One region of the Sinorhizobium sojae CCBAU 05684 genome, then DNA from elsewhere that is predicted to be linked to it. Evidence: predicted binding sites of a transcription regulator. Region 1 holds the regulator's gene; the other holds the start of a gene.
The links. The regulator LexA, encoded in region 1, represses DNA repair genes until DNA is damaged. The targets are predictions, from matches to a motif close to TGTTCNNNNTGTGTTCNG.
Positions count from the first base shown of each region.

Region 1 (5,804 bases):
CCTCCTTCGGCTTATACCACTTGCCCTTGACCTGGTAGGCCTTGCCGACCTGGAAGCGCCCGCCGCCCTTCGGCATATTGCGCCCGGTCGCGACCCGTGGGCTCGCTTTGACGCCATAGACGGATTCGGCGAAATATTCCTTGCTCCTCGACTTGCTCTTCTTGACGCTGGACGTGGAGCCGCAGGCCGCCAGCGTAGCGCAAAGCAGTGGAATTGCAGCGAGGCGCAATCCCCTCGCAAGGCAGGCCGCATTTCTATGAGATATCATCTGTCCCACAAGGTCATTCGCAAATTCGTGGCAGAACGGTCCGCATGTCACCCCCGCGGATCTTTCGGCGTCCCGAAAAGGGACAATCGAGCAATGATGACAACATCAAGGCAAAAATACGAATTCTAGGTGAGATCGCGCCGGATTTTGCTCGTTATGGTTTACGAATGGTGAACGCGAGGCCGGTGGAATGTGGGTGCCGAGCAGCAGAGGTCCAAGAAATAATTCGTGCGGACGCCTCGCTTAAATCTTGCAACGAACCGCACTTCGCGCAATAACGCGCTGCCCGGATGGGTGGCCGAGCGGTTTAAGGCACCGGTCTTGAAAACCGGCGTAGGTGAGAGCCTACCGTGGGTTCGAATCCCACCCCATCCGCCACCTGAACCCGTCCGAACCAGAGCCCGCCGACGCAGTCGAACGGACTGGCGCGGGCTGTCGAATTCTTCTATATAGTTTGGGCCCGTGGGGTCGTAGCTCAGTTGGGAGAGCGCCGCAATCGCACTGCGGAGGTCGAGGGTTCGACTCCCTTCGACTCCACCATTCTTCCCTTTTGTCCGCCGCGCAGAAGCGCAACGGCCCTGATCAGGCCGCTCACGCAACAGGTGTTTACGCCGAGGCGCATCGCCCCAAGTCGTTTACCAGGATGGCTAAATGAGGATTTCGGCCATCGACGCTCCCTTGCCATCGCCAGCGAATTGAGGGACAGTTAAGGTCTGCAGTTTCGCATCTCGGCAACTCCCGCGAGTGGAGAAAAACATGCCCTCTAAAACTCTGATGGCGGTTGCAGCATTGGCGCTCCTGGCACTTTCGGGATGCGCCACGACCGGCGCTACGGGCAATACGACCTACACGCAATGGCACGGCCCCTACCCTGAGCCTGACTTCGACGTGCTCAGCCCCGGAGGTCTGCGTCTCGCCTATTGATCGGGCGCCACTTGAACGCCGTCGTCGCCGGACAGCCCAATGGCTCATCGGCGCCGGCACAGCGATGTCGGCCAAATATTCAGCCTGGCAAAGTTCACGGAATTTTAGGCACTTGCGGAACACAAATGGAACGGATAGTGTCTGTTCTTGATTTGTTTCGCGATTCTGGAGTGACGCGCCATGCTGACCCGCAAGCAACAGGAATTGCTTCTCTTCATTCATGAACGAATGAAGGAATCGGGAGTCCCGCCGTCCTTCGATGAAATGAAAGACGCGCTCGATCTTGCATCGAAGTCGGGCATCCACCGATTGATCACCGCGCTCGAGGAGCGCGGCTTCATTCGCCGGCTGCCCAATCGGGCCCGCGCGCTTGAAGTTATCAAGTTGCCGGAAGCTTATACGGCTCCGGCGCAGCCAAGGCGCGGCTTTTCGCCAAGCGTCATCGAGGGCAGTCTGGGCAAGACGCCTGCCGCGCCCAAGGCCGAGCCGCCGCCGGCCGAAACGGCATCGATTGCGGTTCCCGTCATGGGGCGGATCGCCGCCGGCGTTCCGATTTCAGCGATTCAGAACAATACGCACGAGGTTTCCGTACCGATCGACATGATCGGCAGCGGCGAACATTACGCCTTGGAGATCAAGGGCGACTCGATGATCGAGGCCGGCATCCTCGATGGCGACACCGTGATCATCCGCAACGCGAGCACGGCCAGCCCGGGCGATATCGTCGTGGCGCTGATCGACGATGAGGAAGCGACATTGAAGCGCTTCCGCCGGAAAGGTGCGTCGATTGCGCTCGAAGCGGCGAACCCGGCCTACGAGACCCGGATATTCGGACCGGACCGGGTGAAAATCCAGGGTAAACTCGTCGGGCTGATACGACGGTACCACTAGCGCATCGCCCCGAGATCGGCCCCGCTTTTCGGAAAGCACGAGCGCAGATTCAAAGAGCTAACAGTGTCCTTTGTGCGTCCTGAGGGACGCACAGCGCCGGAGATAATTTTGCGGTCGGACGAATTTTGGTTCGCACAATCGGCGCAAATTAACAGAGCGATACCGGCGGGTTCGGGGGCATTCCGCTCTTTGCTGCCGACCCTGTCCGGATTTCGATCGCTGCCCTGATGTGGGAAACTGCCGGGTACTGCATGTCGCCTTGAAATCGATCTCGATTTAAGGACAAATGCATGCAGCAATTCAAAATGCTACAGCCCGTTCGCGCCGCCGTCTCACTGTTTTTGCCGCGTTTTGGTGGGGCATCACCTATTCATCGGCAATCCGGCGGCTTCGCCAACGTCCTTCAAGAATGCGCCGAGACGAGGGGTGCGTTTTTCGGAAATTGCCTCTTGCGGTTCATCTCGAATGATTCTAAACGCTGGCCACGACTTGATATTTCTTGTCGGTGAGGCCTCGTGGCGGAGTGGTGACGCAGAGGACTGCAAATCCTTGTACCCCGGTTCAATTCCGGGCGAGGCCTCCAACAATTCCCCCCTGATGATCGTGATTTGATGGCGCCGATGAGCGCCGCCATGTTTTCACAAGTGGACTGAGAGCGTCCTCCTACAGAGTGTATGCTTTGCGGCGACGACCACTTGCCTAGCGCCCCGAAAATCGGAGCCGATCCTCGGAAAGCTCGATGCGCAGATTCAAAGAGTTCCAGCGACCTTTGCGCGTCTGAAAAGACGCGCGGCGCTGTAGCGGAACGTCGATTCCGTTTTGGCCGGACCAGCGACTGCTCCGGCGAAAACGGCTTCTATCTGTTTCGAGGGAGCATCCGCTTCCGAAACAACCGCCAGCCGTTAGAGCATTTTGCGGTCAGCTGAAATCATCTGACGCACCGGCAGCCTCTCGTGCCCGAGTGGCTCCTCACCGGGCGCTTGGTCGAACACAACCATACAGTCACGTTCTCAATAAATTCACCCACAAGGTTGGATTTTCCTTGATTTTCCTCCACTGACACTATTTCGTTACAAAACGGTCGCATTCCGAGGGGGAGGAAATGTTCGACGGCAAGATCTCCCTTTCCGACTGGCACCAATGCGCAGTCGGGCACCAGCGGTGTGTTTTCGAGCACGACCTATACCCGAACATTCTGATCAAGGTTCTCAGAACCAGGGGCAAGGGCGGCGAGCGCCAATCGACGCGGATGCTCCGCTTCTTCGATCGGTTCAAGCGGTTCGGCGCCTACCGCACTTTTCGACGCGAGGTCGACGAGTTCATTGAACAGGCCCGAAAGTTCACCCTGGCCGATACAGCCGATCTCCCCATCCCCGGAGTGCTGGGCTTCGTTCAGACCGAACACGGTCTCGGTCTCGTGGTCGAGAAGATCACTATGGCAGACGGACAGTTGGCCCCGACCTTGCGCGACCTGGCGCTGGCGGGGCGGTTGACGGCAAGGCACCTGGCGATGATCGAAGAGCTTTTCGATCGCTTTCGCAGGCTTCACATCGTGCTGATGGATTGCAATGCCGGCAACTTCGTCGTGACGGATCGCCGCGGTTTTGAGGAACTGCTGTGCATCGACGGGACCGGTGAAAAAAGCCCGTTGCGCATTTTCGCTCTCAGCAGCAGGGCCAACGACTTCCGACTGCGGCAAATGCGTGGGAAGCTGTTCTTAAATCTCGCCAGAGTATTGAACGATCCAGCGGCGCTACCAAACGAGGGACACGTCCACGCGGTACTAAAGCCGTATCTGCGGCCGAAGCGCAGTCGCCACCCACTCGAGGTCGTTCCGGACGCACTCGACGTTTCTTCACAGGCGAGCTAGCCCAAGTCGCATTCTACTCCCCGGATGATTTCTCGGCATTGCCGCGCCAGCGGGCCCACCACACGGCGAGCCTCCGGCGTGCGCGACGCACCACCGGTATGTCGTGCGACAGCACGAGCATCCCCAGCGGGACCATCCAGAAGCCAAGAATCGGCAGAAAGCCGAGAATACCGCCGGCGATGAGCAGCAGCCCCACCGTCACCCGCAGGGCCGGCGAGTCGGGCAGGCCGATGCGCCATTTTCCCAGGATCATCTCCCGTGTTTTCGGATCGATACCGAAATGCCTTTTTTTCTCGCCCTGCGCCATTGCTTCCTTCCTGCGACTTTCCCAGAATTGGTGCTTTCTCCACAGCCGAGCAAGCGGCGCTCTCGATTTTTTTTGAAAAATCGCTTGGCAAATCGAAAAAGCATTTGTATTAGCAGCCTCACTTCTGCGGCGCAGATGATCCCTGGTAGCTCAGCGGTAGAGCACTCGACTGTTAATCGATAGGTCGCCGGTTCGAATCCGGCCCGGGGAGCCAGTTTCGAAGAGCCATTCGCGGCGAAGGCCCGAATGGCTCTTTTCGTTTGTTTGCGCATCGGTGCGAAAATCGGACCCGATTTTCGGAAAGCACAATGCGTGGATTCAAAGATTTAGAGCGTCCTTTGCGCGTCCCGAAGGACGCTCGGCGCTGCAGGTCTCTCAGAGGTTCCGCATGCGTCTCGCATGGTTTTTCCTGGTTCTTGCCATTGCCACCGAAATCGCCGGCCTTACCGCGCTGAAGGCCGCCGGCGCCTATGTCGGCCACGCGGTCATGTATGGCTCGATCGCGCTCTCCTACGTGTTTCTCGCAAGGGCGGTGAAGACGATTCCCGTCGGCGTCGCCTACGCGATCTGGGAAGGCTCGGGCGTCGCCCTGATCACGCTCGTCTCCGTGCTTGTCTTCGATCACGTGCTGACCGGTCGCGAGATGCTCGGCCTCTCCATGGCCGTTGCCGGCATCCTTCTCGTCAATGCCGGCAAGGTGCAGGACGAGGAAGGCGAGCGATGAGCATGTCCAGTTTCTCCTTTGCCTTCGCCGTGCTGGCCGGCATTTTCGACGTGGCCGCCAATCTCGCCTCCACGAAGTCCAACGGCTTCAGCCACCGCGGCTGGGGGGCGATTTCGATTGTCCTCGTGCTCGCCGCCTTCGCGCTGCTCGCGGAGGCCGTCAAAGGCATGGAGCTGGCGATCGCCTATGCCGTGCTGGGCGCCACCGGCATATTCGGAACGGCGATCTCAGGACGCCTTCTCTTCGGTCAGAGATTGAAGCCGGTCGGATGGATCGGCCTCTGCCTGGTCTTCGGTGCGGTGCTGGTGCTTCACACCGCCTGACGCGACTGCCCTTTCGAAGGGGACTCCTCGTGCTTGGGCGCCGTGCTCCGCGGCGCCCGCCACGGTACAAGCCAGCTGAGAAGCGGAAAATAGACGCCATAGGGCAAAAACGTGAGCAGCTTCACCAAATATGTGAAGCGTTTGGGGAAGGTGATCTCGAAGCGCCCGGACTTCAACCCCTGCGAAATCCGAGCCGCCGCCGTCTCGGTGCTGACCAGTGCGGGTCGTGGGTAATCGCCCTTAGCCGAGCCGCGCGTGTCGACGAAGCCCGGACAAATCAATTGCAGGCGTATGCCGATTGGGTCGAGATCGAATTTGAGGCTCTCGGCCATATGGATGAGAGCCGCCTTGGTAGCGCCGTAGGCGGCGCTCATGGGCAACCCGCCATAGCCCGCAACGGAGGAGACGATGGCGATCTGCCCCTGTCCCCTCGCTTTCATGTGCTCGACAAGCGGCACAAGACAATTGACCACGCCCTGGAGGTTGACGGCGACGCT
Region 1 is NZ_CP023067.1:1,445,642-1,451,445, reverse strand. It holds gene SJ05684_RS07255 (septal ring lytic transglycosylase RlpA family protein) at 1-268, opposite strand, end outside; tRNA gene SJ05684_RS07250 (tRNA-Ser) at 557-646, shown strand; tRNA gene SJ05684_RS07245 (tRNA-Ala) at 733-808, shown strand; gene SJ05684_RS29970 (hypothetical protein) at 1,025-1,192, shown strand; gene lexA (transcriptional repressor LexA) at 1,373-2,083, shown strand; tRNA gene SJ05684_RS07230 (tRNA-Cys) at 2,593-2,666, shown strand; gene SJ05684_RS07220 (YrbL family protein) at 3,186-3,953, shown strand; gene SJ05684_RS07215 (hypothetical protein) at 3,967-4,260, opposite strand; tRNA gene SJ05684_RS07210 (tRNA-Asn) at 4,400-4,474, shown strand; gene SJ05684_RS07205 (SMR family transporter) at 4,649-4,984, shown strand; gene SJ05684_RS07200 (SMR family transporter) at 4,981-5,307, shown strand; gene SJ05684_RS07195 (SDR family NAD(P)-dependent oxidoreductase) at 5,295-5,804, opposite strand, start outside.

Region 2 (5,804 bases), 1.7 Mb from region 1:
ATCGAGGAGTGCCCAGGGCGCGTGTTCGCGCGAGGAGCCGCAACCGAAATTGTCGCCGGCGACGAGAATCCTGGCGTCCTTATAGGCCGGCTTGTTGAGCACGAAATCCGGGTTCGGCGTGCCGTCCTCGTTGTAGCGGGATTCGGCGAAAAGCCCCTTGCCGAGACCGGTGCGCTTGATCGTCTTCAGGTAATCCTTCGGAATGATCATGTCCGTGTCGACATTGACGACGGGCAAGGGCGCGGCAACGCCGGTGAGCTTGACGAACTTTTCCATGTCTTGGCCTTCGATTTCAGCGGGAGTGTTGGCAGAAGCGTTTAGATCAGTTTTGCGCCGAATTGAAGGAGAATCTGCGCTTGCCGGGCCCGGTTTCTGAGCAGCGCGGCATGCGGGCGGCCGCTCCCGGACATTTCACAGATCGATGATCGTGCCGCGGCCGTCGTTCCAGATCCGCATTTCGCGCTCTCGTCCGGTGTAAGCCGCGCGGGCATGCGCATGCCGCGGCCGCCGGCCGAGCCTCGCGGCAATCGCGCCGCCGACAGCGACTGCGGCGGCGATGCCGGCAAGCGCCAGGGCGAGTGAAGCAGTGAAGACGAGTGCCGCCATCGAGAGGACGATGGCTGCCACCGTGAACAGTACAGAGCGGATGCTGCGCATAGTGATTACCTTTCTATACCGCATGTGGGGGTGCGCCCGCGCGCTTGCAAGGGGCGCAGGAGAAGGGGTGCCGTCTTGCGCGAAAACGCAAAGGCGGGCACAACGAGGCGTATGACACGAACGACCGATCACCATCCCGTGCGGCTGCGCCGCTCCGTGCTCTCCGTTCCCGCGGACAACCCCCGCGCGCTCGCCAAGGTCAGAGATCTGGCCGCGGATGCCGTCATCTTCGATCTCGAGGATGCCGTGGCGCTCGAGCGCAAGAAAGAGACGCGCGACGCACTGGTACGGCATCTTTCCGAACACCGCCCGGAGATCGAGACGATCATCCGCATCAACAGGACGGAGGCGGGTTTCGACGGGCTGGATCTTGCCGCCGCACTCGCGGTCAATCCCGATGCGATCCTCCTGCCCAAGGTCGAAGTCCCCGCCGACATTCAGGCCGCCCTCGACTGGCTGGCGGAACAGGACGCGCCGGAAAGCGTGAGGCTCTGGGCGATGATCGAGACGCCGCGCGGCGTGATCAATGCGCCGGCGATCGCCGAGACCGGGCGCACGCGCGCCGGTCGGCTCGACTGTCTCGTCGTCGGCCTCAACGACCTGAGAAAGGCCACGGGCGCGGCGGACCTCCCGGACCGTCCCTATCTCCTGCCTTGGCTGATGCAGATCCTCCTCGCCGCGCGCGGCAGCGGCCTCGACGCCGTCGATGCGGCCTTCAACGACTTCCGCGATGCACAAGGCTTCGAAGCCGAATGCCGGCAGGGGCGCGACATGGGCTATGACGGCAAGATGCTGATCCATCCCGCCCAGATCGCTTGCGCCAACGACGCCTTCGGCATCGACGACGCGGCGCTTGCAGAGGCGCGGACGATCATCGCCGCCTTTGCCCTGCCTGAAAATGCCGGCAGGGGCGTGATCAACCTCAACGGCCGCATGGTGGAGCGGCTGCATCTCGAAGAGGCGCAGAAACTCGCCGCCAAGGCGGACATCATCGAAACACGAAAGGCAAGATCGTGAAACTCTATCGCTTTCTGACCGGCCCCGACGACGCCTCCTTCTGCCACAAGGTGACGGCGGCACTGAACCAGGGCTGGGAACTCCACGGCGACCCGAGCTACGCCTTCAACGCCGACACCCAGCATATGCAGTGCGGCCAGGCGGTGGTGAAGGAAGTGTCGGGCAAGGACTACCATCCGGAAATGAAGCTCTCGGAGCAGTGAGGCGACGATCGAGCGCGTTGGAGTCCTGATCCCCAGCAGTCTTGCGGGCGAACGGTTCTACAGCGCGACGGTCCGACTTCTCGCTGCATCATGAAAGTTGGGAAGCTGCCGAGATCAATTCTTCAGGATTCAACGCCCGGCATACATTTCGGCCATCCTCTTCGACTTCGGTGAAACTCCAGCGCACCACGCCGTCGCGATCGAGCAGGAAATGGCCGACAAGCTGCATATGACCGGGTATCCGCACCTGTTGATCGGCTTCTGTGATTTCATACCCGTCCTTTTTGTCGAGAAGGTCGCCCCCGGTGGCGGGATCCATTGGCTCAGGCAGTTCCCCCGGCCAATCGACCCGCATGGCTGTGACTGCGTCCATTCCGACGCTGTGCGGCCAGTCGGTCTCGTTCTGCGTGAACTCGAGGAGAGGTAGGCCGAAGACGCGGTGCGAAGCTCGCTCAGTGTCGGATGCTGCGAGAAGGCCGGGTATCGGCTGATAGCGGAAATAAAGGCGCGCGCGTTCCACCGGGGTGTTTACCACCGCTAGAGAGGCGACGCCTTTCTCGCTGAGGGCCGGGTTGAGCCGGGCCATCGCTGCGACATGGCGTCGGCAGAACGGACAAAGCAGCCCCCGAAACAAACCGATCAACAAGGGGCTACGGCCGCGAAAATCATCAAGCGCGATCCTGCCTTCGCGCGAAATCGCGTCCAGCACAATGTTCGGGGCCTTGTCGCCCGGCTGTAACGGATGATCTGGATAGTGCGCAGACATGGTCGACCTCCTCGCCCGAAGGACCAGTCAAGAAAAGGCAGTATGACTCAGGATCGAAGCGAGAATGGGCCCATATTCGCCGACGGGCAAGCGTAAACAGTAGATTGCGATCCCTGTCGCGGCGAATAGCGCGTCGGATAAAGCGCAGCGCTAGGTGCGCTTAGCCGCCCAGATGCTCGACGCTCGCCTCGATCCGCTCCATGTCGTCGTCGGAGAGGCCGAAATGGTGGCCGATCTCATGGATCAGCACATGGGTGATGATGTCGCCCAGCGTTTCGTCGTTTTCCGCCCAATAGTCCAGGATCGGGCGGCGGTAGAGGATGATCCGGTTCGGCAACTCGCCGGTTTCGAGCGTGAAGCGTTCGCCGATGCCACGGCCTTCGAACAGGCCGAGCAGGTCGAAGGGCGTCTCAAGCGCCATGTCTTCGAAGACATCGTCGCTGGGGAAGTCGGCAACTTCGATGGTGAGATCCGTCGTCAGCTTGCGGAATTCCTCCGGCAGATGGCTGTAGGCTTCAAACGCAAGCTGTTCGAATATCGTAAGCGTCGGTGCGTGGCGTTCCCGCCAATCTTCGGTCTGGTCTCTGCGGGCCATGGGCACTCCTTGTCGCCCTCATATAGCGGTTTCGCCTTTGTTTTTCGAGTGTTGAATTCCACCCGGACTGGGCAAGGAATAAATTCTTATATCATGACTGTTGACTCTTTCCGCAAGCTCTGGAATCCATAAGAACATAAAGTGAACATATGATCGGAGTTGACCGTCATGGCCGAGAACGCCGTGCAACGGCAAACCATTCTTTCCCTTCGTGAAAGCATAGCACGGATTGAAAACGGCTGCTCGTCCGCCGTCGTGCCGGGGACCCGGGATGCCGATCCCGCCGGCTTTCGCCGCGGCCGGGAGAGAGCGCCGGACCGCCAGGTCATGCCCTTTGGAATTCCCTCGCTCGACGATGTGCTCAAAGGCGGGCTGCCGCTCGGGGGAATGGTGGAAATCCGCAATGGGGAAACGCGCGATGCAGGCGCGGCGGTCGGCTTCGTCATGGCGCTTGCCGTTCTGTACCAGCAGCGGAGGAAGGAAAAGGGCCATCTCGCCCCGGTCCTGTGGATCAGCCAGGCGCTTGCCGCCCGCGAGGCCGGCAATCCGTATGCCCCCGGACTGAGAAGCTACGGGCTCGACGCGGAACGGCTCCTCTTCGTGTCCGCGGGCAAGGTCAAGGATGCGCTCTGGATCGCCGAGACGGCGCTTTCGGTGCCGGTCTTCGCAACGGTCGTGCTGGAAATCCGCGGCAATCCCGCCTCTCTCGCCTTGAGCGAGAGCCGGCGCCTGCACGTGAAGGCGCGGGCGGGCCAAGTTCCGCTTCTTCTCTTCCGACAGGCGGGGGAAGAGGAGGCGAGCAGCGCCTTTTTCCGCTTTCAGATCAAGCCGGCACCGGCCGGCGAACGTCCCCTCCCCGACGGCTTGATGCTTTGCGGCAGCGTCGGCCATCCGAGCTTTCACCTTCTTGTCGAAAAAAACAGGGCGTCTGCCCCTCACGACATCTTTCTCGAATGGAACGCCCATGACCGCCGCTTCTCCCCCCTCAATGAGCGCCGAAGCGCCGCTCTTCAGGCAAACGACCAGCCAGAGAATCCTGGCGATCCACTTTCCGCATCTGCCGGCCGATCGCGTCGCGCGCAGCCGTTGGGGCGCCTCCTGGCTTTCGCGCGGGCGTCCTGATCACCCGCCTGTCGTTTTCGCCGCCAAGATCGACAATGCCATGCGCCTCGTCGCGCTCGATACGCTTGCGGAACGCATCGGCCTGAAGCGCGGCCAGGGCGCGGCGGAAGCGCGCGCCATGTGCCCGGCGCTCGATGTGATCGCCGCCGACCGGGCGGCCGACCAGGCCTTTCTGGAAGGGCTTGCCGACTGGTGCGACCGCTATACGCCGCTTGTCGCGCTCGACGGCAAGGATGGCCTGTTCCTCGACATCACCGGCTGCGCTCATCTCCATGGCGGCGAAAAGGCGCTGGTCAGCGACGTGCTTTCCCGGCTTTTTGCGCTCGGGGTCGAGGCGCGCGCGACCATTTCCTCCTCCGCCGGCCTCTCCTGGGCAGTGTCCCGCCATGGCCATGACGCGGTCATCGGTCCCGAGGAAGCCGATCGGGTTCTGGCTCCCCTGACGGTCGCGGCACTCCGCCTGCCGGCTGAAACCGCCACCGCGCTCGAACGCGTCGGGCTGAAGCAGATAGGCGATCTTCTCGAGGCGCCGCGCGCGCCGCTTGCCCGCCGCTTCGGTCCTCAACTTCTCCTCAGGCTCGATCAGGCAAGGGGCCGGGTGGACGAGCCGCTCTCACCGCGCCTGCCGGTGCCGAGCTTTTCCGCCGAGCGCCGCTTTGCCGAGCCGCTGCAGGACGAGGAGTATATTCTCGAACTGACCCGGCATCTCGCCAAGGACGTCCGCGCCTCTCTTGAGCGGCAGGGCGAAGGCGGACGCCTGTTCGAGCTCCTCCTGTTCCGCGTCGATGGCCGGGTATTCCGCGTCAAGGCCCATGCCGCCGTTGCCTTGAATGACGCCGGGCGGATCGCGGCACTCTTTCGCGAGCGGCTGCAGGCGGTCCATGACGATCTCGATGCCGGATACGGCTTCGAAATCCTCCGGCTCGCCGTGCTTAGAAGCGAAAGGCTCGATCCCGCCCAGCAGGATTTTTCCGGCGTCCCCGATGAAAGCCAACCGCTTGCCGCCTTCGTCGACAAGGTTTCCGCCCGCTTCGGGCCGGATTGCCTGATGCAGGCGCGCTTTGCCGAAAGCCATCTGCCGGAACGGGCAGGCGGATTTTCCCCCATACGGGACGTCGCAGCTCTCCTGGATGCTTCAGGCCCTGAAGGGGGGGCCTTTCCTGAAAACCGCCCTTTACGGATTTTCGCCCATCCCGAACCGGTGGAGGCGACGGCCGAAGTGCCGGAGGGGCCTCCGCGCAGCTTCAACTGGCGCAAGACCCGCTACCGCGTCGCCCGCGCCGAGGGGCCGGAACGCATCGCCGCCGAATGGTGGATCGATGGCGAGAACCATCCGACCCGCGACTATTTCCGGGTCGAGGATCAGGAGGGCCGACGGTTCTGGCTGTTCCGCGAAGGTCTTTATGAACGGGAAGTCTCCTCGGCCCGCTGGTTCATGCATGGA
Region 2 is NZ_CP023067.1:3,138,848-3,144,651, forward strand. It holds gene leuD (3-isopropylmalate dehydratase small subunit) at 1-276, opposite strand, end outside; gene SJ05684_RS15295 (hypothetical protein) at 412-657, opposite strand; gene SJ05684_RS15300 (HpcH/HpaI aldolase/citrate lyase family protein) at 769-1,674, shown strand; gene SJ05684_RS15305 (DUF1737 domain-containing protein) at 1,671-1,877, shown strand; gene SJ05684_RS15310 (redoxin family protein) at 1,966-2,643, opposite strand; gene SJ05684_RS15315 (metallopeptidase family protein) at 2,804-3,238, opposite strand; gene SJ05684_RS30430 (ImuA family protein) at 3,407-4,360, shown strand; gene SJ05684_RS15320 (Y-family DNA polymerase) at 4,401-5,804, shown strand, end outside.
Region 2: SJ05684_RS30430 (ImuA family protein) is a predicted target of LexA. The motif match lies at 3,369-3,386, and genes of this name have one in related genera.